DNA from 3 places in the Streptomyces sp. NPDC039736 genome. Region 2 is predicted to be linked to each of the others. Evidence: riboswitches for the same ligand, from Rfam matches in the RefSeq annotation. Region 2 holds a riboswitch; each other region holds the start of a gene.
The links. Region 2 has a riboswitch for cobalamin ahead of cobN (cobaltochelatase subunit CobN). Riboswitches for the same ligand answer to the same signal wherever they lie in the genome.
Positions count from the first base shown of each region.

Region 1: it holds a riboswitch for cobalamin, as region 2 does, so the genes downstream of both, ACZ56L_RS21715 (ribonucleoside-diphosphate reductase subunit alpha) here and cobN (cobaltochelatase subunit CobN) in region 2, are expected to answer to the same signal.
Region 3: it holds a riboswitch for cobalamin, as region 2 does, so the genes downstream of both, ACZ56L_RS02250 (energy-coupling factor ABC transporter permease) here and cobN (cobaltochelatase subunit CobN) in region 2, are expected to answer to the same signal.

Region 1 is NZ_JBVIUQ010000006.1:496,401-503,905, forward strand. Features, by position in the region: gene ACZ56L_RS21705 (sensor histidine kinase) at 1-451, shown strand, start outside; gene ACZ56L_RS21710 (ribonucleotide-diphosphate reductase subunit beta) at 613-1,629, opposite strand; gene ACZ56L_RS21715 (ribonucleoside-diphosphate reductase subunit alpha) at 1,629-4,013, opposite strand; cobalamin riboswitch at 4,160-4,283, opposite strand; gene ACZ56L_RS21720 (GNAT family N-acetyltransferase) at 4,373-4,906, opposite strand; gene ACZ56L_RS21725 (YbdD/YjiX family protein) at 4,996-5,214, opposite strand; gene ACZ56L_RS21730 (carbon starvation CstA family protein) at 5,211-7,439, opposite strand.
Region 2 is NZ_JBVIUQ010000009.1:226,474-233,978, reverse strand. Features, by position in the region: gene ACZ56L_RS27220 (cobalt-precorrin-5B (C(1))-methyltransferase) at 1-439, opposite strand, end outside; gene ACZ56L_RS27215 (cobalt-precorrin-6A reductase) at 460-1,209, shown strand; gene ACZ56L_RS27210 (precorrin-2 C(20)-methyltransferase) at 1,256-2,782, opposite strand; gene ACZ56L_RS27205 (precorrin-8X methylmutase) at 2,779-3,405, opposite strand; gene cobG (precorrin-3B synthase) at 3,475-4,806, opposite strand; cobalamin riboswitch at 4,907-5,032, shown strand; gene cobN (cobaltochelatase subunit CobN) at 5,099-7,505, shown strand, end outside.
Region 3 is NZ_JBVIUQ010000001.1:524,020-531,524, reverse strand. Features, by position in the region: gene ACZ56L_RS02275 (DNRLRE domain-containing protein) at 1-1,193, shown strand, start outside; gene ACZ56L_RS02270 (hypothetical protein) at 1,206-1,550, shown strand; gene ACZ56L_RS02265 (energy-coupling factor ABC transporter ATP-binding protein) at 1,803-2,660, opposite strand; gene cbiQ (cobalt ECF transporter T component CbiQ) at 2,657-3,406, opposite strand; gene ACZ56L_RS02255 (energy-coupling factor ABC transporter substrate-binding protein) at 3,413-3,787, opposite strand; gene ACZ56L_RS02250 (energy-coupling factor ABC transporter permease) at 3,784-4,485, opposite strand; cobalamin riboswitch at 4,515-4,699, opposite strand; gene ACZ56L_RS02245 (SDR family oxidoreductase) at 4,955-5,833, opposite strand; gene ACZ56L_RS02240 (glycosyltransferase family 2 protein) at 5,964-6,800, opposite strand; gene ACZ56L_RS02235 (glycosyltransferase) at 6,785-7,505, opposite strand, start outside.

The DNA.
Region 1 (7,505 bases), on a different contig from region 2:
CGGGATCAGTCCCGCCGCGCTCGACCGCGGACTGCTGGACGCCCTGCCGCAGTTGACGGGCCGGGCCGGGGTGCCGGTGTCCCTGCGGGTGGACGTGGAGCAGCAGCCGGACCCGGCCGTCGAGCGCGTCGCGTACTTCTGCGTGGCGGAGCTGCTCACCAACGTCGCCAAGCACAGCGGAGCGACCCGGGCGTCGGTGGACGTCCGCGTCGTGGGCGAGGAGCGCAGGGGGAAGAAGCCCTGGGGGAAGAAGCCCAGGATCAGGAAGCCCAAGGGGATGAAGCTGCGGATCACCGTCCACGACGACGGCGTCGGAGGCGCCGGGCTCGGCAGGGGCAGCGGGCTGTCGGGGCTGCGGGAGCGGCTGGCGGCGGTGGACGGCACGCTCGGCGTCGACAGCCCGGCCTCCGGCACGACCTCCGTCGTGCTGGAGATGCCGCTCCACCTCTGACGGCTTCAGCTCTGGCAGCTCCGCCTCTGACGGCTTCACCTCGGCCAGTGGGGGAGCGGCACGGTGAGGACGCCCCGGAGCAGGGGGGATGCGGACACGCGACAGCCCTGTGCCGTCACGGCGCGGTCCCGCGTCCCCCCGCCCCGGGGTGCGGCCCTCGGCTAGAAGTCGTCGTCGAAGCCGACCGTGCCCTCGACGGCCACCTGGTACGCGGAGACCCGGCGCTCGAAGAAGTTCGTCAGCTCCTGGACGCCCTGGAGCTCCATGAAGGAGAACGGGTTGGACGACCCGTACACCTTCGGGAAGCCGAGGCGCTCCAGGCGCTGGTCGGCGACGCACTCCAGGTACTCGCGCATGGACTCCGTGTTCATGCCCGGCAGTCCCTCGCCGCACAGGTCGCGGCCGAACTGGAGCTCCGCGGCGACCGCTTCCTTCAGCATGTCGGTGACCTGCTGCTCCAGCTCGTCGTCGAAGAGGTCCGGCTCCTCCTTGCGGACGGTGTCCACGACCTCGAACGCGAAGTTCATGTGCATGGTCTCGTCCCGGAAGACCCAGTTCGTCCCGGTCGCGAGGCCGTGCAGCAGGCCCCGCGAGCGGAACCAGTAGACGTACGCGAAGGCGCCATAGAAGAACAGGCCCTCGATGCACGCCGCGAAGCAGATCAGGTTGAGCAGGAAGCGGCGGCGGTCGGCCTTCGTCTCCAGGCGGTCGATCTTCTCGACCGAGTCCATCCACTTGAAGCAGAACTGCGCCTTCTCGCGGATGGAGGGGATCTCCTCGACCGCGTCGAAGGCCGCGGCGCGGTCGTCCGGGTCGGGGAGGTAGGTGTCCAGGAGCGTCAAGTAGAACTGGACGTGCACGGCCTCCTCGAAGAGCTGGCGGGAGAGGTACAGCCGCGCCTCGGGGGAGTTGATGTGCTTGTACAGGGTCAGCACGAGGTTGTTGGAGACGATCGAGTCGCCCGTGGCGAAGAACGCGACCAGGCGGCCGATCATGTGCTGCTCGCCCGGCGTCAGCTTCGCGAGGTCCGCGACGTCCGAGTGGAGGTCGACCTCCTCGACGGTCCAGGTGTTCTTGATCGCGTCCCGGTAGCGCTCGTAGAAGTCCGGGTAGCGCATCGGGCGCAGCGTCAGCTCGAAGCCGGGGTCGAGCAGGTTCTTTTCGCTGTTGGTGCTCATTACTGGCAGGCCTCGCAGGACTCGGGGTTTTCCAGGGAGCAGGCGAGCGCCTCGGCGTCGGTCGTCTGCTGCACGGGGAGGGGGACGGGGGCGGCGGCAGCGGTCTGCGAGCCGGCGGCGCGGGCGATCCGGGTGGCGGGGCGCGAGCGCAGGTAGTACGTCGTCTTCAGGCCCTTCTTCCAGGCGTACGCGTACATCGAGCTGAGCTTGCCGATGGTGGGCGTCTCCAGGAAGAGGTTGAGCGACTGGGACTGGTCGAGGTACGGGGTGCGGGCGGCGGCCATGTCGATCAGGCCGCGCTGCGGGATCTCCCAGGCGGTGCGGTAGAGGTCGCGGACCTCCTGGGGGATCCAGTTGAAGCCCTGGACCGAGCCCGACGCGTCGCGCAGCGCCTCACGGGTCTGGGCGTCCCAGACGCCGAGCTCCTTGAGGTCGCGCACCAGGTACGAGTTGACCTGGAGGAACTCGCCGGAGAGGGTCTCGCGCTTGAAGAGGTTGGAGACCTGCGGCTCGATGCACTCGTAGACGCCCGCGATGGAGGCGATGGTGGCCGTCGGGGCGATGGCCAGCAGGAGCGAGTTGCGCATGCCGGTCTTCGCGACGCGGGCGCGCAGCGCCTCCCAGCGCTCCGGCCAGGTGACCTCGACGCCGTAGTGGTCGGGGTGCAGGACGCCGCGCGCGGTGCGGGTCTTCTCCCAGGCGGGGAGGGGTCCGCTGCGCTCGGCGAGGTCGCAGGACGCCTCGTACGCGGCGAGCATGATCCGCTCGGCGATGCGGGTGGAGAGCGCCGCCGCCTCCGGGGAGTCGAAGGGGAGCTTCAGCTTGAAGAAGACGTCCTGGAGGCCCATCGCGCCCAGGCCGACCGGCCGCCAACGGGAGTTGGAGTTGCCGGCCTGCTCGGTCGGGTAGAAGTTGATGTCCACCACGCGGTCCAGGAAGGTGACGGCGGTGTGGACCGTCCGGTCCAGGCGGTCCCAGTCGATCTCGCCGCTGTCCAGGACGAAGGCGCCCATGTTGACCGAGCCGAGGTTGCAGACGGCCGTCTCGCCGTCATCGGTGACTTCGAGGATCTCGGTGCACAGGTTGGAGGAGTGGACCGTGTGGCCCGGCTCCGCCGTCTGGTTGGCGGTGCGGTTGGAGGCGTCCTTGAAGGTCATCCAGCCGTTGCCGGTCTGCGCGAGGGTGCGCATCATGCGACCGTACAGCTCGCGGGCCGGCAGGGACTTCTTGGCCAGGCCCTGCGCCTCCGCCCTGCGGTAGGCGGCGTCGAAGTCGTCGCCCCACAGGTCCACCAGCTCGGGGACGTCGGCGGGGGAGAACAGCGACCACTGGCCGTCCTGGTCCACGCGGCGCATGAACTCGTCCGGGATCCAGTGGGCGAGGTTGAGGTTGTGGGTGCGGCGGGCGTCCTCGCCGGTGTTGTCGCGGAGCTCCAGGAACTCCTCGATGTCCGCGTGCCAGGTCTCCAGGTAGACGGCGGCCGCGCCCTTGCGGCGGCCGCCCTGGTTGACGGCCGCGACGGAGGCGTCGAGCGTCTTCAGGAACGGGACGATGCCGTTGGAGTGGCCGTTGGTGCCGCGGATCAGGGAGCCGCGGGCGCGGATGCGCGAGTACGACAGACCGATGCCGCCGGCGTGCTTGGACAGGCGCGCGACCTGGTGGTAGCGGTCGTAGATCGAGTCCAGCTCGTCCATCGGGGAGTCGAGGAGGTAGCAGGACGACATCTGCGGGTGGCGGGTGCCGGAGTTGAAGAGCGTCGGCGAGGACGGCAGGTAGTCCAGGCGGCTCATCAGCCGGTACAGCGAGGCGACCTCGGCGAGAGCCCGCTCGCTGTCGTCCGCCGCCAGGCCGGAGGCCACGCGCAGCATGAAGTGCTGCGGGGTCTCGATCACCTGACGGGTGATGGGGTGGCGCAGCAGGTAGCGGCTGTAGACCGTGCGCAGGCCGAAGTACTCGAAGCGGTCGTCGCCCTCGAGGTCGATCAGCTCGTCCAGCGCCGCCGCGTGCTTGGCGACGAACTCGGCCGTGCGGTCCGCGATGAGCCCTTCGCGGTGGCCGACGGCGACGGACCCGGAGAAGCAGCCCACCCCCTGGGAGGCGGCCTCGTCCCGGATCGTACGGGCGAGCAGGCGCGCGGCGAGGCGCGAGTAGGCGGGGTCCTCGGAGATGAGCCCTGCGGCGGCCTCGGTGGCCAGCTCCCGGAGCTCGGCGGCGTCCGAGCGCGCGTTGCGCCCCCGCAGGGCGGCGGCGGCGACCCGGCCGGGGTCGGTGTCGGTGAGGTCGGCGGTCAGGTCGGTCAGGGTGCGCAGCAGCGCGGTGCCGGGGGCGTCCTGACTGTCCTGACTCTGCTCGGCGGTGGCCGGGTCGACTGGCGCGATGGTCACGTGGGGGCTCTCCCTCGCTCGGCGCGGGGCCACGGGGCAAAGCGGGGGCGCGCGAGCAGGCGTCCGCCCCGGAAGAAGGGCGCACGTCGCCTGGCGTCCACCGGCTCATCCTCGAAGCCCGGACGTATCGGAATCCGGTTCGGTCGAGCCGGATCACACCGTCGGCAGGTCCTCGGACTTGGCGGTACGCAAATGCGTACATGACACACCGTTGCGGGACAGTTCCGGATTCTCACCGGATTCCCCTGCGGCGACAGCGAGGACGAGCATACATGTGGTGGGTCCCCGTTGGGGAACCCACCACATGTTGTGTCGCGCGCCGTTGCGCTTCCCCCGCTAAAGGGGGTACGGGCCCCATTTCACCGGGGTCCTGAGCCTCCGCGCGCACCGGGCTGGAGCGCCAGTGCGTACGTCAGCAGGCCCAGTCCGGGCACCGGTTGCCAGTCCCGCTCGGGCGTCCGTACGAAGCCGAGGCGCTCGTAGATCCGGTGTGCCCCCAGCATCGTCGGCTGGGTCGACATCACCAGCCGGACGACCCCTTCCTCGGCCCGTGCGCGGGCGACACAGGCCCGCACGAGGCTCTCGCCCGCCCCGCGCCCCCGGGCCGCCCGTGCGACCGCGAGCATGCGGAACTCGGCTTCGCCGGGGACGCCGATGTCCTGGAGCGGGCTGCCCTGGGGAGCATAGGTGACGGTGCCCAGGAGGGTGTCGTCGGCGTCCACGGCGACCAGGAGGTCGGCCTTCGCGGCGCGGGAGGCGGCGTCGCGCAGGGTGGTCGCGTAGGTGTTGTCCTCGCCGCCGTCGAGGAGGCCGTCGTCGAGGTAGGCGCGGGCGGTGATCTCGCCCACGGCCGGGTATTCGGGGGGTTCCGCGATGCGGATGCGCATGTCCATGCCGGGCAGTGTGCAACGGCGGGGGCCCGGCGTCCCACCCCGTGTCGAGGGGCGGGACACCGGGCCGTACCGCGGTCGCTCCGACCGGTTCAGCAGCAGCGGAAGCCGTCGCGGGGGTCGCCCTCGCGGGCGTCGGTGCGGCTGCGCTCGAAGGCGCGGCGGGTCATGACCGCGGCGTCCGGGTCGTGCGCGCGGGCGTGGGCGACGTAGTGGTCGTACGCCGCCTCGCCGGTCACCTCGCGGACGTACCAGCGCAGCCGGGACAGCCAGTGCCGCAGCCCTGCCGTGCGCACCGCGCCCGTGGTCATACCGTGCTCTCCTCCTTGCGCGGGCGGCCGTCCGGGCCCAGGCCCGCGGCGGCCAGCTCGGCCTTCTCCTCCTTGGTGGCGAACAGGGAGGCCGGGGCGACGAGCTTCGACTCGACGTACGGGGTCTCGCTGAGCTCGACCCCGGCCGGGTTGCGGACCGCCTTCAGGCAGGCGCGGCAGGCCTCGAAGAGGACGACCAGGATCAGCACCGCGAACAGGACGGACAGGACGCCGTCGACCGTGGAGTTGGTGACGATGGTCTCCATCTGCTCGCGGTTCTTGGCGAGTCCGACCTTGTCGAGGCCCTTGTCGAGGGCGCTCTGGTAGACGTCGCGCTGGGCGAAGAAGCCCACCTTGGGGTCGGCGGAGAAGATCTTCTGCCAGCTCGCGGTGAGCGTGACCGCGACGTCCCACAGCAGCGGAGCGGCCGTCACCCAGGCGTACTTGAGACGCCCGGACTTGATGAGGAGGGTGGTGCAGACGGCGAGCGCCACGGCCGCCAGGAGCTGGTTGGCGATGCCGAACAGCGGGAAGAGCTGGTTGATGCCGCCGAGCGGGTCGTGCACGCCGACCCACAGGAAGTAGCCCCAGGCCAGGACGACGATCGCGCTGGCGATCCAGACGCCGGGCTTCCAGCTGACGTTCTTGAACGGCTTGTAGACGTTGCCCAGCATGTCCTGGAGCATGAAGCGGCCGACCCGGGTGCCCGCGTCCAGCGTCGTCAGGATGAACAGCGCCTCGAACATGATGGCGAAGTGGTACCAGAAGGCCTTCATCGCGGCCCCGCCGAAGGCCGCCGAGAAGATCTCGGACAGGCCCAGCGCGAAGGTCGGCGCACCGCCCGTGCGGTGCAGCAGGCTGGCCTCCTCGACGTCCTTGGCGGCCTGCGCCAACTGCTCGGGGGTGATGGTGAAGCCGAGGTTCCCGACCGCCTGCGAGGCCGCCTGGACGGTGTCGCCGACCACGCCCGCGGGCGCGTTGACGGCGAAGTAGAGGCCCGGGTCGATGATGCAGGCGGCGATCAGCGCCATGATCGCGACGAACGACTCGATCAGCATGGAGCCGTAGCCGATCGTGCGGATCTGGGTCTCCTTCTGGATCATCTTCGGGGTGGTGCCCGAGGAGATGAGGGAGTGGAACCCGGAGAGCGCGCCGCACGCGATGGTGATGAACACGAAGGGGAAGAGCGAGCCCGCGAAGACCGGACCGGTCCCGCTGGTCGCGAACTGCGTGATGCCGTCCATCTTCAGCGTCGGCAGCGCGATCAGCACGCCCACCGCGAGCAGCGCGATCGTGCCGACCTTCATGAACGTCGACAGGTAGTCGCGCGGCGCGAGCAGCAGCCACACCGGGAGCACCGAGGCGAGGAACCCGTAGACCACCATCCAGATGACCAGCGTGCCCGGCTCCAGCGTGAAGGTCTCCGCCCAGGAGGACTCGGCGACCCAGCCGCCCGCGACGATCGCGAGCAGCAGCAGCGCGACGCCGATCAACGACACCTCGGTGACCCGGCCGGGCCGCAGGATGCGCAGGTAGACGCCCATGAAGAGGGCGATCGGGATGGTCATGCCGATGGAGAAGACGCCCCAGGGGGACTCCGCCAGCGCGTTCACGATGATCAGTGCGAGCACCGCGAGCAGGATGATCATGATGGCGAACACGGCGATCAGCGCCGCCGCGCCGCCGACCGGGCCGATCTCGTCCCGGGCGATCTGGCCGAGCGAACGGCCGTTGCGACGCGTCGAGAAGAACAGCGTCACCATGTCCTGCACCGCGCCCGCGAAGATCACGCCCGCGACGATCCAGATGGTGCCCGGCAGGTACCCCATCTGGGCCGCCAGCACCGGCCCGACCAGCGGGCCCGCGCCCGCGATGGCCGCGAAGTGGTGGCCGAAGAGCACCCGGCGGTCGGTGGGGTGGAAGTCCACGCCGTCGTCGTTGAGTTCGGCCGGGGTGGCGCGGGTCTTGTCGACCTTCAGTACGCGGTGGGCGATGAACTTGGAGTAGAAGCGGTAGGCGATGGCGTACGAGCCGAGGGCCGCGGCCAGCATCCACACGGCCGAGACGTCCTCGCCGCGGGAGAGCGCGAGCACCGCCCAGCCCGCCGCGCCGGCGATCGCGACCAGGGTCCAGATCGCCACGGACTTGGGCGACAGCTTCCGCCGGGCGGGGCCCGGGGGCGACCCGGCCTGCTCGGTCTCGGCTGTCGGTCTCGGCTCTGCCATGGCGATCCGTCCCCTCGCGCGATCTTCACTGTCACAACGTGCGCGAAATCTAGGGGCTGCGACCGG
Region 2 (7,505 bases):
TGACCGCCGGTTCGCCCACCTCCAGCGGCAGTCCGGGCAGCGTCACCGTGCCGACTCCGGGGCCGGCCCGGAAGACGACCCCCGAGCCCGGCGGCAGCCGCCGCACCGTCACCCGTACCAGCGCACCGTGCGTGACGTCCGGATCGTCGCCCGCGTCCTTGACCACCCCGGCCATCGCGGTGCCCTCGCCCAGCTCCTCCACGGCGAGCGCGAAGGCGGGCGTCTGGCCGCGCGGCAGGGTGACCGTCACCGGGTCGGGGAACTCGCCGCTCAGCAGCGCCGTGTACGCGGCCGTGGCGGCCGCCGTGGCGCAGGCCCCGGTCGTCCAGCCGGGCCGCAGGCCGGTGTGCTTGAGTTGGGCGGTGCGCCCGCCCTCGGCACCGGAAGTTCCGGAAGTTCCGGCGACGGCGGACGCGCCGCTCTCGTTCTTCTCGCTCATGTCACCCATGGATGGACCCGATGCACATACTCGTCCTCGGCGGTACGACGGAGGCCCGCCGCCTCGCGGAACTGCTGGTGGCCGCAGAGCCCGCCGCACGGGTGACCAGCTCCCTCGCCGGCCGGGTGAACAGCCCGAGGCTCCCCCCGGGGGAGGTGCGCGTCGGCGGTTTCGGCGGAGCCGACGGACTGGCCGCGTGGCTGCGTACCCACGAGGTGGACGTACTCATCGACGCCACCCATCCTTTCGCCGAGACGATCAGTTTCAACGCGGCCGCCGCCGCCGCGCAGACCCATGTTCCCCTGCTGGCGCTCCGCCGGCCCGGCTGGACGGCGGCCGACGGCGACCGCTGGCACCCGGTCGGCTCACTGGCCGGGGCGGCACAGGCACTGCCCGCGCTGGGGGAGCGGGTCTTCCTGACCACCGGGCGGATGGGCCTGGCCGCGTTCGCCGCGCTGGACGCGCAGTGGTTCCTGACGCGGTCGGTCGACGCGCCCGAGGCCCCGCACCCGGCCCGGATGGAGGTCCTGCTGGAGCGCGGCCCCTTCACCCTGGACGGCGAGCGGGACCTGATCCGCCGCCACCGCATCGACGTCCTCGTCACCAAGGACAGCGGGGGAGCGGCCACCGCCCCGAAGCTGACCGCCGCCCGGGAAGCCGGCATTCCGGTGGTCGTGGTGCGCCGCCCGCCCGTGCCGGAGGGGGTGCCGGTGGCCGGCACCCCGGAAGCGGCGGCCGCCTGGCTGGCGGGTCACCGCCTCCGGAACTGAGCGGCCGGGCCTCCGGACACGCCGCGGCGTGTCCGGAACCGGCGGCTCACACCTCCGGATACCGCCGCGGCGTCCAGACCACCTGCTCGCCGCCGGAGCCCCGCCGCACCCACCGCGTCTGCGAGGACCCGACCAGCAGGATGGTCCGCATGTCGACCTCCTCCGGCACCAGGTCGCCGAGCCGCACCGTGCGCACGCTCTCCGCCGGACCGCCCACGTCCCGCCCGAGCACCACCGGGGTGTCCGGCGAACGGTGCTCCAGCAGCAGGTCCTTGGCCTTGCCCACCTGCCAGGTCCGGCTGCGCGAGCCCGGGTTGTACAGCGCCAGCACCAGGTCCGCCGACACCGCCGCCCGCAGCCGCTCCGCGATGACCTCCCACGGCTTCAGCCGGTCCGACAGCGAGATCGTCGCGTAGTCGTGCCCCAGCGGCGCACCGGCCCGGGCGGCCGCCGCGTTGGCGGCCGTCACGCCCGGCAGGACCCGTACCGGAACCTCCGCGTACTCCTCCTGCGACGCGACCTCCAGGACCGCCGTGGCCATGGCGAACACCCCCGGGTCGCCGCCCGACACCACGGCCACCCGACGCCCGCGACGGGCCAGGTCCAGCGCGAACTCGGCGCGCTCCGACTCGACCTTGTTGTCGGAGCCGTGCCGCACCTGGCCCGGCCGCACCGGCACCCGGTCCAGATACGTCGTGTACCCGACCAGGTCGTCGGCGGCGGCCAGCGCGCCGCGCGTCTCGGGCGTCAGCCACAGCGGCCCGGCCGGGCCGGTGCCGACCACGACGACCTCGCCGTCACCCGCGCTGGGTTCCACCGGCTGCGCGGTGTGCGCCGAACCGATCCGGCTCGGCAGCACGGCGACCGCGAAGTAGGGCACCGAGCCGGCGTCCACGTCCGCCAGGTCGCCGGTGCGCTCGCCGTCCATGGTCGCGCGCTCGACGTAGCGGGCCTCGGCCAGCCGCCCCGACGCCTCGAACGCGCCGCGCACGGCCGGGAACGTGCGCCCCAGCTTCATCACCACCGCCGTGTCCGTGGCGGCGAGCCGTGCCGTCAGCTCCTCCTCGGGCAGCGTGCCTGGCAGGATCGTCAGCACCTCCTCGCCCTCCACGAGCGGGGTGCCCAGCCGGGCGGCGGCGGCGCTCACCGACGTGACCCCGGGGATCACCTCGGTGGGGAAGCGGTCCGCGAGCCGCTTGTGCATGTGCATGTACGAGCCGTAGAAGAGCGGGTCGCCCTCCGCGAGCACCGCGACGGTGCGCCCGGCCTCCAGGTGCGTGGCCAGCCGGGCCGCGGCCTGTTCGTAGAACTCCTCCATGGCCGCCCGGTAGCCGCCCGGGTGGTCGGTGGTCTCCGTGGTGACGGGGTAGACCAGCGGTTCCTCGATGTGGTCCGCGCGCAGGTGCTTCGCCGCGATGGACCGGGCGATCGACCGCCCGTGCCGGGCGCTGTGGTACGCCACCACGTCGGCTCCGGCGATGACCTCGACGGCGCGCACCGTCATCAGGGACGGATCGCCCGGGCCCAGCCCGACGCCGTACAGCCGTCCCGTGCTCTGCTCGCTCACGCTCACTCTTCCTCGCTGGCGATCGCGTTGAGGGCGGCGGCGGCGATCGCGCTGCCGCCGCGCCGGCCGCGCACGACCAGGTGCTCAAGACCGGAGGCGTGCGCCGCCAGGGCGTCCTTCGACTCGGCGGCGCCCACGAACCCGACCGGCACGCCGATGACGGCCGCCGGACGCGGCGCACCCGCCTCGATCATCTCCAGCAGCCGGAACAGCGAGGTCGGCGCGTTGCCGACGGCGACGACGGAGCCCTCCAGACGGTCCCGCCACAGCTCCATGGCGGCGGCACTGCGCGTCGTCCCCAGCTCCTTCGCCAGGTCCGGCACCGAGGGGTCCGACAGGGTGCACACCACGTCGTTGCCGGCGGGCAGCCGCTTGCGGGTGACCCCGCTGGCGACCATCTGCACGTCGCACAGGATCGGCGCACCGGCGCGCAGCGCGGCCCGGGCGTCGGCCACCACGTTCGGGCTGAAGCCGATGTCGCGCACGAGGTCGACCATGCCGCAGGCGTGGATCATGCGGACCGCGACCTGGCTGACGTCGGCGGGCAGGCCCGCCAGATCCGCCTCGGCGCGGATCGTGGCGAAGGACTGGCGGTAGATCGCCGGTCCGTCCTTCTCGTACTGGTGCACTGTGCTGTCGCTCTCTTCTGCGGACGGTCTGCGGACGGGCATGGGGAAAAGACGGAGTACCGGGGTGGATCAGCCGCGGGCGGCGGCCACGGCGGCGGGCAGCGACCGGTCCGTGACCACGACGGGGGCGGTGCGGGACGCACCGCGCACGACGGACACCTCGTGCCCCTCGGCGGTGGCCACGACGTCGACCCGGTCGCCGTGCGGGTGCCCGCACCGGCGCGCGCAGCCCGACCAGTAGACAGGAAGCGTTCCCACGGGGCCCACGGCGGCCCCCGCCAGGGCCCGCACGTCGGACAGCGACTTCGCGCAGCCGGGCCGTCCGATGCACGCCCCGACGCCGCTCCAGGGCGAGCCGGGGCCGGTGACCAGCCCGGCGCGGCCCAGGGCGTCGAGCAGCGCGGCGGCCCGCCCGGGGGCGACCCCCGGCACGACGACCCCGCGCCACGGCGTCAGGCGCAGCGTGCCGTCTCCCTGGCTGCGCGCGGTGTCGGCCAGCAGCCGCCACTGTGCGGCGGCGACACGTCCCAGGGGCACCCCCACCGACAGTGCCGCCGCACCGGGCGCACCCCCGGTGACGACGCCGAACCCGGGCGCGGCGGCCTCGCGCGGCCGTGCCGGTGCCGGGGTGCGGGCCGCACCCGCCAGGACCGCGCCCGGTGTCCGCGCAGGGGCGGCAGCCAGCTTCCGCGCCACCTGTGCCAGCAGGACGTCCGGGCCCGCCGGCAGCTCGGCGACCCGCCAGGTGCCCGCGTCCGGCGCACTGTCCAGAAAGGTTTCGGCAGCCACCAGGGCCGCACGGGCCGCCCACGCGCCCGGGACGCGCACCGCGTCGGCGGCAGCGCCGACACGCAGCAGCGCGTCACCGTCACCCTGCGCGAGCAGCGTCACGTCCGCCCCGAGCGCGTCCACGTCACCACGCCCGTCGTCCAGCGCGAACAGGAACCGGCCGGACAGGGCGACGGCCCGCCCGCTCGCGCACAGGAGCGCGTCCAACTCCGCCAGCCACGGCCCCACATCGGCGTTCCCCCGGCCGTCCAGGCCCGACAGCGGCGACGCCACCAGGTTGCGCACCCGCTCGTGCCGCGCGGACGGCAGCAGCCCCGACTCGCCGAGCCGCCGCGCGAGTTCACCGCCGCAGTCGGCGGGCAGCGCACGCAGTTGCGCGTTGCCCCGGGAAGTGAGGTGAATGTCACCCTCGCCGAGCTCCCCGGCCAACTTCCCGAGCACGTCGGCCTGCTCCGCGGTCAGGACGCCGCCGGGCAGCCGCACCCGCGCCAGCGCTCCGTCGTCCGCGCGGTGCAGCCGCAGGGACCCGGGGCACGCGTCACCACGGGTGCGCGCGGAGTTCGCACCGGAGGCCGACGGCGAAGAGGGGGACGGGGGCATGGCGGCGAGCATACCGACCCGAGGCCGACTCCTGTTCGACCGCCGGGTGCCGGGGCCTTGACCGGTACGCCTAATATGCCTGGTGGCGGACCCTGCGGTCCGTCGCCGTCGCCCGCCAGGGCGGCAGTCGCCACCGAAAGGCGACAGGGGAGGAAGCCCGGTGCGATTCCGGCGCGGTCCCGCCACTGTGAGCCCGGCCCCAGGCCGGGCGAGTCAGGAACTCCCTTCCGTAGCTTCTCGACCTGGTTCGAGCAGTCCGAACACCGCCCGGGGCGTGGACACCCCGAGGAAGGCCCGACGCCGCATGATCCTGCTCCTGTCGACGTCCGACACCGACCTGCTCAGCGCCCGTTCCTCGGACGGACCGGTCAGCTACCGCTACGCCAACCCCTCCCGCCTCGACCTGGCGGACCTGCCCGCCCTCCTGGAGGGCACCGACCTCGTCGTGGTGCGCCTCCTCGGCGGCGTCCGCGCCTGGCAGGAGGGTCTCGACCAGGTCCTCGCCACCGGCCGCCCCGTCGTCGTCCTCACCGGCGAACAGGCCCCCGACGCCCAGCTCATGGCCGCCTCCACCGTCCCCGTCGGCATCGCCGCCGAGGCGCACGCCTACCTGGCGCACGGCGGCCCCGCCAACCTGGAGCAGCTCGCCCGGTTCCTCTCCGACACCGTGCTGCTCACCGGCCACGGCTTCGAGTCGCCCGCGCCGGCGCCCTCCTGGGGCCCCCTGGAGCGCACCGCCCGCGAGGACGTCGAGGGCCCGACCGTCGCGGTGCTCTACTACCGCGCCCACCACATGAGCGGCAACACCGCCTTCATCGACGCCCTGTGCGGCGAGATCGAGGCGGCCGGGGCCCGCCCGCTGCCGCTGTACGTCGCGTCCCTGCGCACCCCGGAGCCGGAGCTCATCGAGGAGCTGCGCGCCGCCGACGCCATCGTCACCACCGTGCTCGCGGCCGGCGGCACCCGCCCCGCCGAGGCCTCCGCGGGCGGCGACGACGAGTCCTGGGACGCGGGCGCCCTCACCGGCCTCGACGTCCCGATCCTCCAGGCGCTGTGCCTCACCAGCCCGCGCGCCGCCTGGGAGGAGAACGACGAGGGCGTCTCCCCGCTGGACGCCGCCACCCAGATCGCCGTCCCCGAGTTCGACGGCCGCCTGATCACCGTCCCGTTCTCCTTCAAGGAGATCGACGAGGACGGCCTGCCGTCGTACGTCGCCGACCCCGAGCGCGCCGCCCGCGTCGCCGGGATCGCCGTGCGCCACGCCCGGCTGCGGCACATCCCCAACGCCGAGAAGAAGCTCGCGCTGGTCCTGTCCGCGTACCCGACCAAGCACTCCCGGATCGGCAACGCGGTCGGCCTCGACACCCCCGCCAGCGCGGTCGCCCTGCTGCGCCGCCTGCAGGAGGAGGGGTACGACTTCGGCACGCAGGAGATCCCCGGCCTGGTGTCCGGCGACGGCGACGAGCTGATCTACGCCCTCATCGAGGCCGGCGGCCACGACCAGGAGTGGCTCACCGAGGAGCAGCTCGCCCGCAACCCCGTGCGCATCCCGGCCGCCGACTACCGGCGCTGGTTCGCCACCCTGCCCGCCGAGCTGCGCGAGTCCGTGGAGCGGCACTGGGGCCCCGCCCCGGGCGAGATGTTCGTGGACCGGTCCGCCAACCCGGAGGGCGACATCGTGCTCGCCGCCCTGCGGTTCGGGAACCTCCTCGTCCTCATCCAGCCGCCGCGCGGCTTCGGCGAGAACCCGATCGCGATCTACCACGACCCGGACCTGCCGCCCTCGCACCACTACCTGGCCGCCTACCGCTGGATCGCCGCGTCCGCCGCCGACAACGGCTTCGGCGCCGACGCGATGGTCCACCTCGGCAAGCACGGCAACCTGGAGTGGCTGCCCGGCAAGAACGCGGGCCTGTCCGCCGCCTGCGGCCCCGACGCCGCCCTCGGCGACCTCCCCCTGATCTACCCGTTCCTGGTCAACGACCCGGGCGAGGGCACCCAGGCCAAGCGCCGGGTGCACGCCACCCTGATCGACCACCTGGTGCCGCCGATGGCCCGCGCCGACAGCTACGGCGACATCGCCCGCCTGGAACAACTCCTCGACGAGCACGCCCAGATCGCGGCCATGGACCCGGCGAAGCTGCCCGCGATCCGCGCCCAGATCTGGACGCTCATCCAGGCCGCGAAGCTCGACCACGACCTCGGCATCGAGAACCGGCCCGAGGACGAGGGCTTCGACGACTTCATCATGCATCTCGACGGCTGGCTCTGCGAGATCAAGGACGTCCAGATCCGCGACGGCCTGCACGTCCTCGGCGGCGCCCCCGCCGGGGAGGCCCGCGTCAACCTGGTCCTGGCGATCCTGCGCGCCCGCCAGATCTGGGGCGGCACGGCGTCGCTGCCCGGCCTGCGCGAGGCCCTCGGCCTGGACGAGTCGGCGGCGAAGCGCACCGACGCGGACACGGTCGAGGAGCAGGCCCGCGGCCTGGTCCAGGCCATGGAGGACGCGGACTGGGCCCCGGAGGCCGTGGCGGGCGTCGCCGAAGGACACCCGGCCGCCGTCGCCGACATCCTCGACTTCGCCGCCCGCGAGGTCGTGCCGCGCCTGGCCGCCACCACCGACGAACTCACCCACGCCGTCCACGGACTGAACGGCGGCTTCGTCCCGGCGGGCCCCTCCGGCTCCCCGCTGCGCGGCCTGGTCAACGTCC
Region 3 (7,505 bases), on a different contig from region 2:
TCGAAGTCACCCACAACTACCGCCCGGGGGACGGAGCCAACCTCCAGGCCGGCACCCCGTTCATCTCCTCCGGCGGCATCTTCAAGGTCAACTCCACCACCCCGACCCTGCGGGCGTCGATGGCCGACTCCGACCCCGAGGACACCGTCCAGGGCACCTTCGAGATCACCGACGACGCCACCGGCAAGGTCGTCGCCACGGTCAACTCCGAGAAGGTTCCGGGCAACACCACGGCTTCGGTCAAGGTCCCGGCAGGCAAACTGACCTCGGGCAAGACCTACAGCTTCCGCACGACCGCCTTCGACGGCACCCACTACTCCGCCGGCTGGTCCTCACCGGTGAAGTTCTACGTCGATACGGCCTGGAAGCTCACCGCTGCGGAGGAAGCCCTCGGACTGGCCAACGCCTACTCCGAGGCCGCCGACACCACTGCCGCGACCTCCTCCGACGAGAAGTACGCCGCCATCGCCGCCACCGACGAGAACACCGTCGGCGTGCCCTGGAACGGCAAGGACGGCACGATCGACGTCCAGAACGCGAAGATGCCGACCAAACTGGGCCTCCCGGCAGTCGACACCAAGGGCGCCGCGATCGGAGGCAACGTCGTCTACACGTCCAGCGGCCCGGTCGACACCGTCGTGCAGCCCACGGTGGACGGTGGCAGCCGTACTCTGCAGATCATCAAGAACAGCAGCGCACCGCACGACTACGAGACCAGCTTCACCCTCCCGGCCGGGATGAAGGCGGTCCCCCACGACGACGGATCCGTCTCCGTCCTTCCCCAGGACGACAGCAAGGGGGAGGCGGGCTTCTTCGAGGCTCCCTGGGCCAAGGACGCGCAGGGCAAGGACGTGCCGACCAGCTACAAGGTCGTCGGGAACAAGCTGGTGCAGCACGTCGACTTCGATGCGAACTCCAAGTTCCCCCTCGTGATCGACCCGTCCTTCTGGTCCACCGCCTGGAAGATCACGAAGTGTGCCGCGTCCGTCGCCGGCTTCATCTACGGGTTCACCCCGGCCGGTTCCAGCAAGAAGGTCATCGTCGCCGTGCGCTTGATCAAGAAGATCGGCTTCAAGAAGACCGCCAAGCTCATCCAGACCTGGAAGAAGCGGCGCAAGCTCACCGTGGAGGGACGCAAGATCGTTGCCGCCATCCTCGGATACGCCAGCATCCAGAACAACTGCAAGTTCTGACCGGGATCCAAGATGCTGATCGCACTCGCTTTCGTCGTCACCGAGGTGGCGATCCTGATCACCTATCTGCTGCGCCGCGGCAAGGGCACTGAACTTCCGGCGCTGGACACGGTGAACGTCAGGGACCTGCTCCTCGCAGCCATGGCCACCAGTTCCGGGTACGCGCTCACTCACCACTACGGCCTCGGCGGTTCCGATCTGGTACCACTGCTGCTCCTGGGGTGCGTACTCCCGACGCTGGCAGGTACCGCGATGGGCCACACCTCCAAGTCCTGGACCGGGCTCACCTGGCTGCCTGCCGTTCTGGGCGGCCTGGCCGTCGGATCAGTCAACCCCGACGCGCCCTGGCCCTGGTAGGGGAGGGCCTCACCACCACACACGCGGGCATCGATGTCCTCGTGGCTCAAGCCCCCGGCCGGCACGGGGTGTCGAACCTCTGCCGGGACGAGGGGACGCGGCGCCGCCCGCGGTTCCGGTTCGCACCTGCCGAAGAACACGGCACGGAGCGGACGGTGGAGGAGTCATCGGGCGGTCGTCGACGGCCTCTTCTTCCGGCGGGCGGTCGAGCGTCGGACACACGGTCACGGGCCGCGCCCCGGGCGCGGGTGCTCACTCCGCAGCCTGCGCACCCCGCACCAGGGCCGTGTACGTGTCGAGTTCCGACGCGGTACGCGGCCCCGGCGCCTCCCGGTCCAGCAGATTCTGCGCGCGCAGCAGCCGCGACGCCGCGATCCCCCAGGCGGGTCGCAGTCCCGCCTGCTCCAGGAGGTCGCCCCGGGCCAGGGTGTCGGGTGCCGCGCCCAGCCGCACCCCGGACGGGGTGAGCAGGGCGACGTCGTCGGCCCACCGCAGTGCCAGGTCCACGTCGTGGGTGGCCATCATGACGGTGGTGCCGCCCGCCCGGAGCCCGGCGAGGGTGTCGAGCAGTTGTTCCTGCCCTTCCGGGTCCAGGCCGGCCGTGGGCTCGTCGAGGACGAGCAGGCGGGGGCGCAGGGCGACGGCTCCGGCGATGGCCGCCCTCTTGCGCTGACCGTAGGAGAGCAGGTGGGTGGGGCGTTCGGCGAGATCGGTGATGCCGAGGGCGGCGAGCGCCCGGGCGACCCGGTCGGCCACTTCGGCGGGCGGCAGACCGAGGTTGAGCGGCCCGAAGGACACGTCCTGGGCGACCGAAGCGGCGAACAACTGGTCGTCGGGGTCCTGGAGCACGAGCTGGACGCTGGTGCGCAGCCGGGTCAGGCCCGCCCGGTCGTAGGTCACCGGCTTCCCCTCCAGGGCCAGGTGGCCCGTGCGGGGGCGCAGCCCTCCGCTGAGCAGCCGCATGAGGGTGGTCTTCCCGCTGCCGTTCCTGCCGAGGAGCGCGAGGGCGCGCCCCGCGCAGATCGCGAAGTCGAAGTCGCTGAGCACGGCGGGACCGTCCTCGTAGGCGAACGACACCCCGTGCAGGCTCACCACGGCGTCGTCGTTCATGGCAGCAGCCTTTCGAGTACGAGGGTGAGGATCACCAGGGCGGTGAGCAGGGCCAGGGAGAGGAGCACGAAGCGGCGGGAGACGTGCAGGTCGGGCGTCATGACGCGCAGGGTGCCGTCGTAGCCGCGCCCCGCGAGCCCGCGCTGCATGCGGCCCGCCTGGTCGAACGCCTTGACGAAGGCGACGGCGCCGAGCCCCGCCAGGGAGCGGAAGGCGGCGGTGCGCGTGGTGTGGCCGAGCCGCGCGGCCTGCGCCTCGCGGATGCGGCGGACGGACTCGAGCAGGAGGAAGATCATCCGGTACATCACCAGGGCCACGTCCACCACCGGCGCCGGAACGCCCAGCCGCAGCAGCCACGTCAGCAGATCCGTGACGGGTGTGGTGAAGGCGAGCAGCAGCACGCCCAGGGACGCGGCCGACGAGCGCAGCAGCACCTGCGTCGCGTGCTCCCAGCCGTGCGGAGCGAGAGCGATGAACGCGCCGGGCGCACCGACCTGGACGGTCAGGGTGGCCGCACCCGTGACGCAGAAGCCGAGCGGCACCCGCCAGGCGCGCCACACCTTGCGGAGGGTGACGCCGGCCGGCCCCAGGAGGAGCACCAGTGCCGTGACGAGTACGAGTACGGCTCCCGGCCACGGCGGCAGGGTGACGGCGAGTGCGGTGAGGCCCAGGGCGAGGACGGCTTTGTCGAGAGGGTGGCGGCGGCGCCAGCGGCTGCTGTGCGCCGCCACGTCGATGGGCAGCACGTGGGCTCAGGTCCGGTCCCCGGCAGGTGGGTCCACGGCCGCTTCGGCGGTGCCGGTGCCGCTTCCGGCGCGGTGCGCGGCGCGCAGTTCCCCCTGCCTGCGTCCGCGGCGCAGCCCGAAGTAGTACGCCAGGACGCCGGCGCCGAGGGCCGCTTGGAGGGCGAAGAGGGCGGACTCGACCTCCCCCGAGGGCGGCTCGTAGAGCGGGGAGAACCACGGTTCGTAGTCCGGGTCGATCTGGGTGATGGCCGTCTCCGCCTCGGCGTCGGCCCCGGCGAAGGGCTCCTCCTTGTGGTCGCCGAGACCCAGCGCGAGCGGCAGGACCGCGAGCGCGGCCACCACGAGCAGGAGCAGCAGGTTGATCTTCGTGTTCCGCTTCACCGGGCCACCGCCTCGGAGACGGAGTCGCGCCGTCCACCGGTGACGAGCACGCCCAGGCGGGTCAGTTCGCCTTTGCTGGACTGGACGAGGAGCCGCATGACGAGCACCGTGAGCAGGCCCTCGCTGACGGCCAGCGGGATCTGCGTGAGGGCGAAGATGGAGCCGAACTTGCCCAGTGCGCCGAGGAATCCGCCGCTCGGGTCGGGGAAGGCGAGCGCGAGCTGCACGCTGGTGACGCAGTAGGTGGTCAGGTCCGCCACGAACGCCCCGAAGAAGACGGTGACCATGAGCGGGACGTCGTAGCGGCGCAGCAGCCGGTAGACGCCGTATCCGGTCCAGGGGCCGACGACCGCCATGGAGAAGGCGTTGGCTCCCAGGGTGGTCAGTCCGCCGTGCGCCAGGAGCAGCGCCTGGAACAGCAGAGTGATCGTTCCGAGCACCGTCATGATGGGCGGCCGGAACAGGATGGCGCCCAGGCCCGTGCCGGTGGGATGGGAGCAGCTACCGGTCACCGAGGGCAGCTTGAGTGCGGAGAGAACGAAGGTGAACGCCCCGGAGGCGCCCAGGAGCAGCGTGCTCTCCGGGTGTTCCTTGACCTCCCGGGTCAGGGAACGCACTCCGTGGACGACGAACGGGGCAGCCGCGACGCCCCAGGCGATCGCGTGTACTGGGGGCAGGAACCCCTCGGCTATGTGCATGGCTCAGCAGACCTCTCCAGCACCTCGTGGACGGTTGAAGTGCCCTGGCCGGTCTCCTGGCTGACGGGTGACACCGCCCGGATCTCCGCCTTCCCAGGTCCGAGGACCCAGTGGCTGCCCGCGAGGGGCTGGAGCAGGACTTCCCGATCACAGTGGCGAGGGCCGCACCGGTACTTCACCGGATTTCCCGTACACCAAGGCAGGTGGACACTACTGCCCAGGTCCTGCGCATGACAACCACGGACCGGCGTGGCCGCCGGCGTCGTGGTGCCAATGGGGCGCGTCAGGTGCGGGAGTTCGAACTGGGCGCGGACGCCGAGGTGGTGCGTCGGTTCGTCCAGAACCGGTGCCGGAACCAGTGCCAGGGCCCGTGCCGGCCGGAGGCCGCCGGAGGGAGGGAGCCGGAGCTCGTCCGTTGCGCCCGCCCCCGCGCCAGTGGCGGCAGCGCGGGGGGGCGTCCGGCGGTGGGCTACAGGGGTGTGCCGCCCGTCGCGTTCATGATCTCCGCGGTGATGAAGCTCGCCTGTTCCGACGCGAGGAAGACGTACGCGGGGGCCATCTCCGCGGGCTGTGCCGCCCGGCCCATCGGGGACTGCGCGCCGAACTCCTCGGTGTCCGGCAGCGTGGCCGGGATGAGCGGGGTCCACACCGGGCCCGGGGCGACCGCGTTGACGCGGATGCCCCGGTCGACCAGCATCTGCGCGAGGCCCTTCGTGAACGTGACGATCGCGCCCTTCGTCATGGCGTAGTCGAGGAGCTGCGGGCTGGGCTGGTAGGCCTGCACCGAGGTGGTGTTGATGATCGAGCCGCCCGCGGGGATGTGCGGCACGGCCGCCTTGCACAGCCAGAACATGCCGTACAGGTTGGTGCGCACCACCCGGTCGAACTGCTCGGTGCTGATGTCCTGGATGCCTTCGGGCTGGGCCATCTGGTACGCCGCGTTGTTGACCAGTACGTCGATCCGCCCGAACTCCGCGACGGCCCGCTCGACGAGCGCCCGGCACTGCTCCTCCTCCCGGATGTCGCAGGGCACGGCCACCGCCCGGCGGCCGGCCTTCTCGACCAGGCGCACGGTCTCCTGGGCGTCCTGCGCCTCCTCGGGGAGGTGGGTGAAGAGGACGTCCGCCCCCTCACGGGCGTAGGCGAGCGCGACGGCCCGGCCGATGCCCGAGTCGCCGCCGGTCACCACGGCGGCCCTGTCGGGCAGGAGACCGCTGCCCCGGTAGGACTCCTCGCCGTGATCGGGGACCGGGTCCATGGCCGCGGTCGTGCCCGGCGGCTCCTGGTCCTGCTGGGGGAACGGGGGCTGCGGGTGCTTCGTCCTGGGGTGCTGCGGCGTCTCGCCCATCGGTTGTTCCTCCTGTGGTGCGCTTTGCTCTGGTTCGTGGGGATAGGTCCTTGCCCCGGAAGGTCGTGTGTCCCGTGGGCCGGGGTTTCACGCATCGGCCGCCGGGCGGGTTCCCCGGCTCCGCCGGCCGTCACCCCGCGGCCTCCCGCGCGGTCACCCGCCATCCGTCGCCCGTGGTCGCGCGGGCGACCAGGCCCAGGTCGGCGAACTCCCGCAGCCAGCCCTCCATCGCCCAGGTTCCCCACCGGCGGTGGAAGAGGGACGCGTTGCGGACGATGTCGTCGACGTGCTCGACGGGCGGGCGGGAGACCGGGTGGTGCTGGTGGTGGGCGGGCGCGCCTCCCACCCACCGCAGCTCGACGCCGCGGGCGGCGGCCAGCCGGGCGAAGTCCGTGTCCTCGCCGCCGTAGCCGCTGTACTCCTCGCAGAAGCCGCCGACGGTGCGCCAGGTACGGGCGGTGAGGGCGAAGGACAGCGACCAGAAGAGGTCGTGGTTCCCCCCGCCCAGTACCTCGTCGTCGGCGGGCACGGGACGGCCCGGGTGCGGCGGCGCGAGCGTGTGCAGGGCGGCCAGGTCGTATCCGCCGGGCTGCGGTGGCGGCAGGTAGGCGACGGTGCCGCACAGCAGGGCGCCGTCCGTGGCCGTCTCGGCGTACCGCGCGAGCAGCCGGGTTCCCGGTACGCAGTCCACGTCGAGGAAGACCAGCAGGTCGGCCCCGGCGGCCAGGGCCTTCGCCGCCCCGGCGTTGCGGGCGGCGGCCAGCGGGAGCCGCCCGTCGGACGGCACGGGCACGGCGAGGGTCTCGGCCACCGGCCGCCGGCCGCCCAGGAGCGCGGGCACGGCCGGGTCGCCCATGGTGACGGCCAGATAGTGGTCGGGTTGCCGTTCGCCCGCCGCCAGACCGTCCTGTTGCAGCAGGAGGTGGCGGTGGCGTCCGGCGACGAGGGTGATCACCGCTGTGCGCACGGCTGCCTCCCGAGGGCCGGTCCGGCCGTGGCCAGGCGGTCGAGGAGCTGCGCGGCCCGGTCGGCTCCGTCGCCCGGCGCCCACCGGGCCCAGCGGTCGGCCGGGGTGCGGGCGGTGCGCTCCAGCAGCCCCGGCCACTCCTCCGGGGCCGGCCAGCCGGACCGCACGGTCGCGAGTCCCGCCCCGTGCAGCGCCCTCGCCGTCGCCCGCTGTTCGTCGTGCGGACGGTCCTGGGCGATGACGAGCGCCGGGGTGCGGGCGGCCGCGCACTCGGCGATCGCGTTCTGGCCCGCGTGGGTCACCACCGCGTCCGCCCGGCACAGCAGCGGCCACGGGTCGTCGGTCCACTGCCCTCCGGTTCCGCCGAGGACGGTCCATTCCCAGTCGGGGGTCTTCTCGCGGGCGCGCCGGACGTCGTCCTCGGTGATGCCGTCACCTCCCGCGCCGAGCAGCACGACGACCGAGCGGCGGGACGGGGCGGGGGTCCCCTCCCGCGTGGGGCGCGGCCGGCCGTCGTAGCGGGAGAAGGCCCCGGTGTGGGTGGTCTTCGCCCGCCAGTGGTCCGGCCAGTCGGGCTCGGGCCAGGCCGCGGGCCAGGGGGCCAGCAGGGCGTCGGCCAGGTCGTACGCCGTGCGGTGGGCGGTGTCGAAGCGGTCGCCGCGCATCGCGGCCACCACCACGGGCACCCCCATCAGCCGGGCCAGC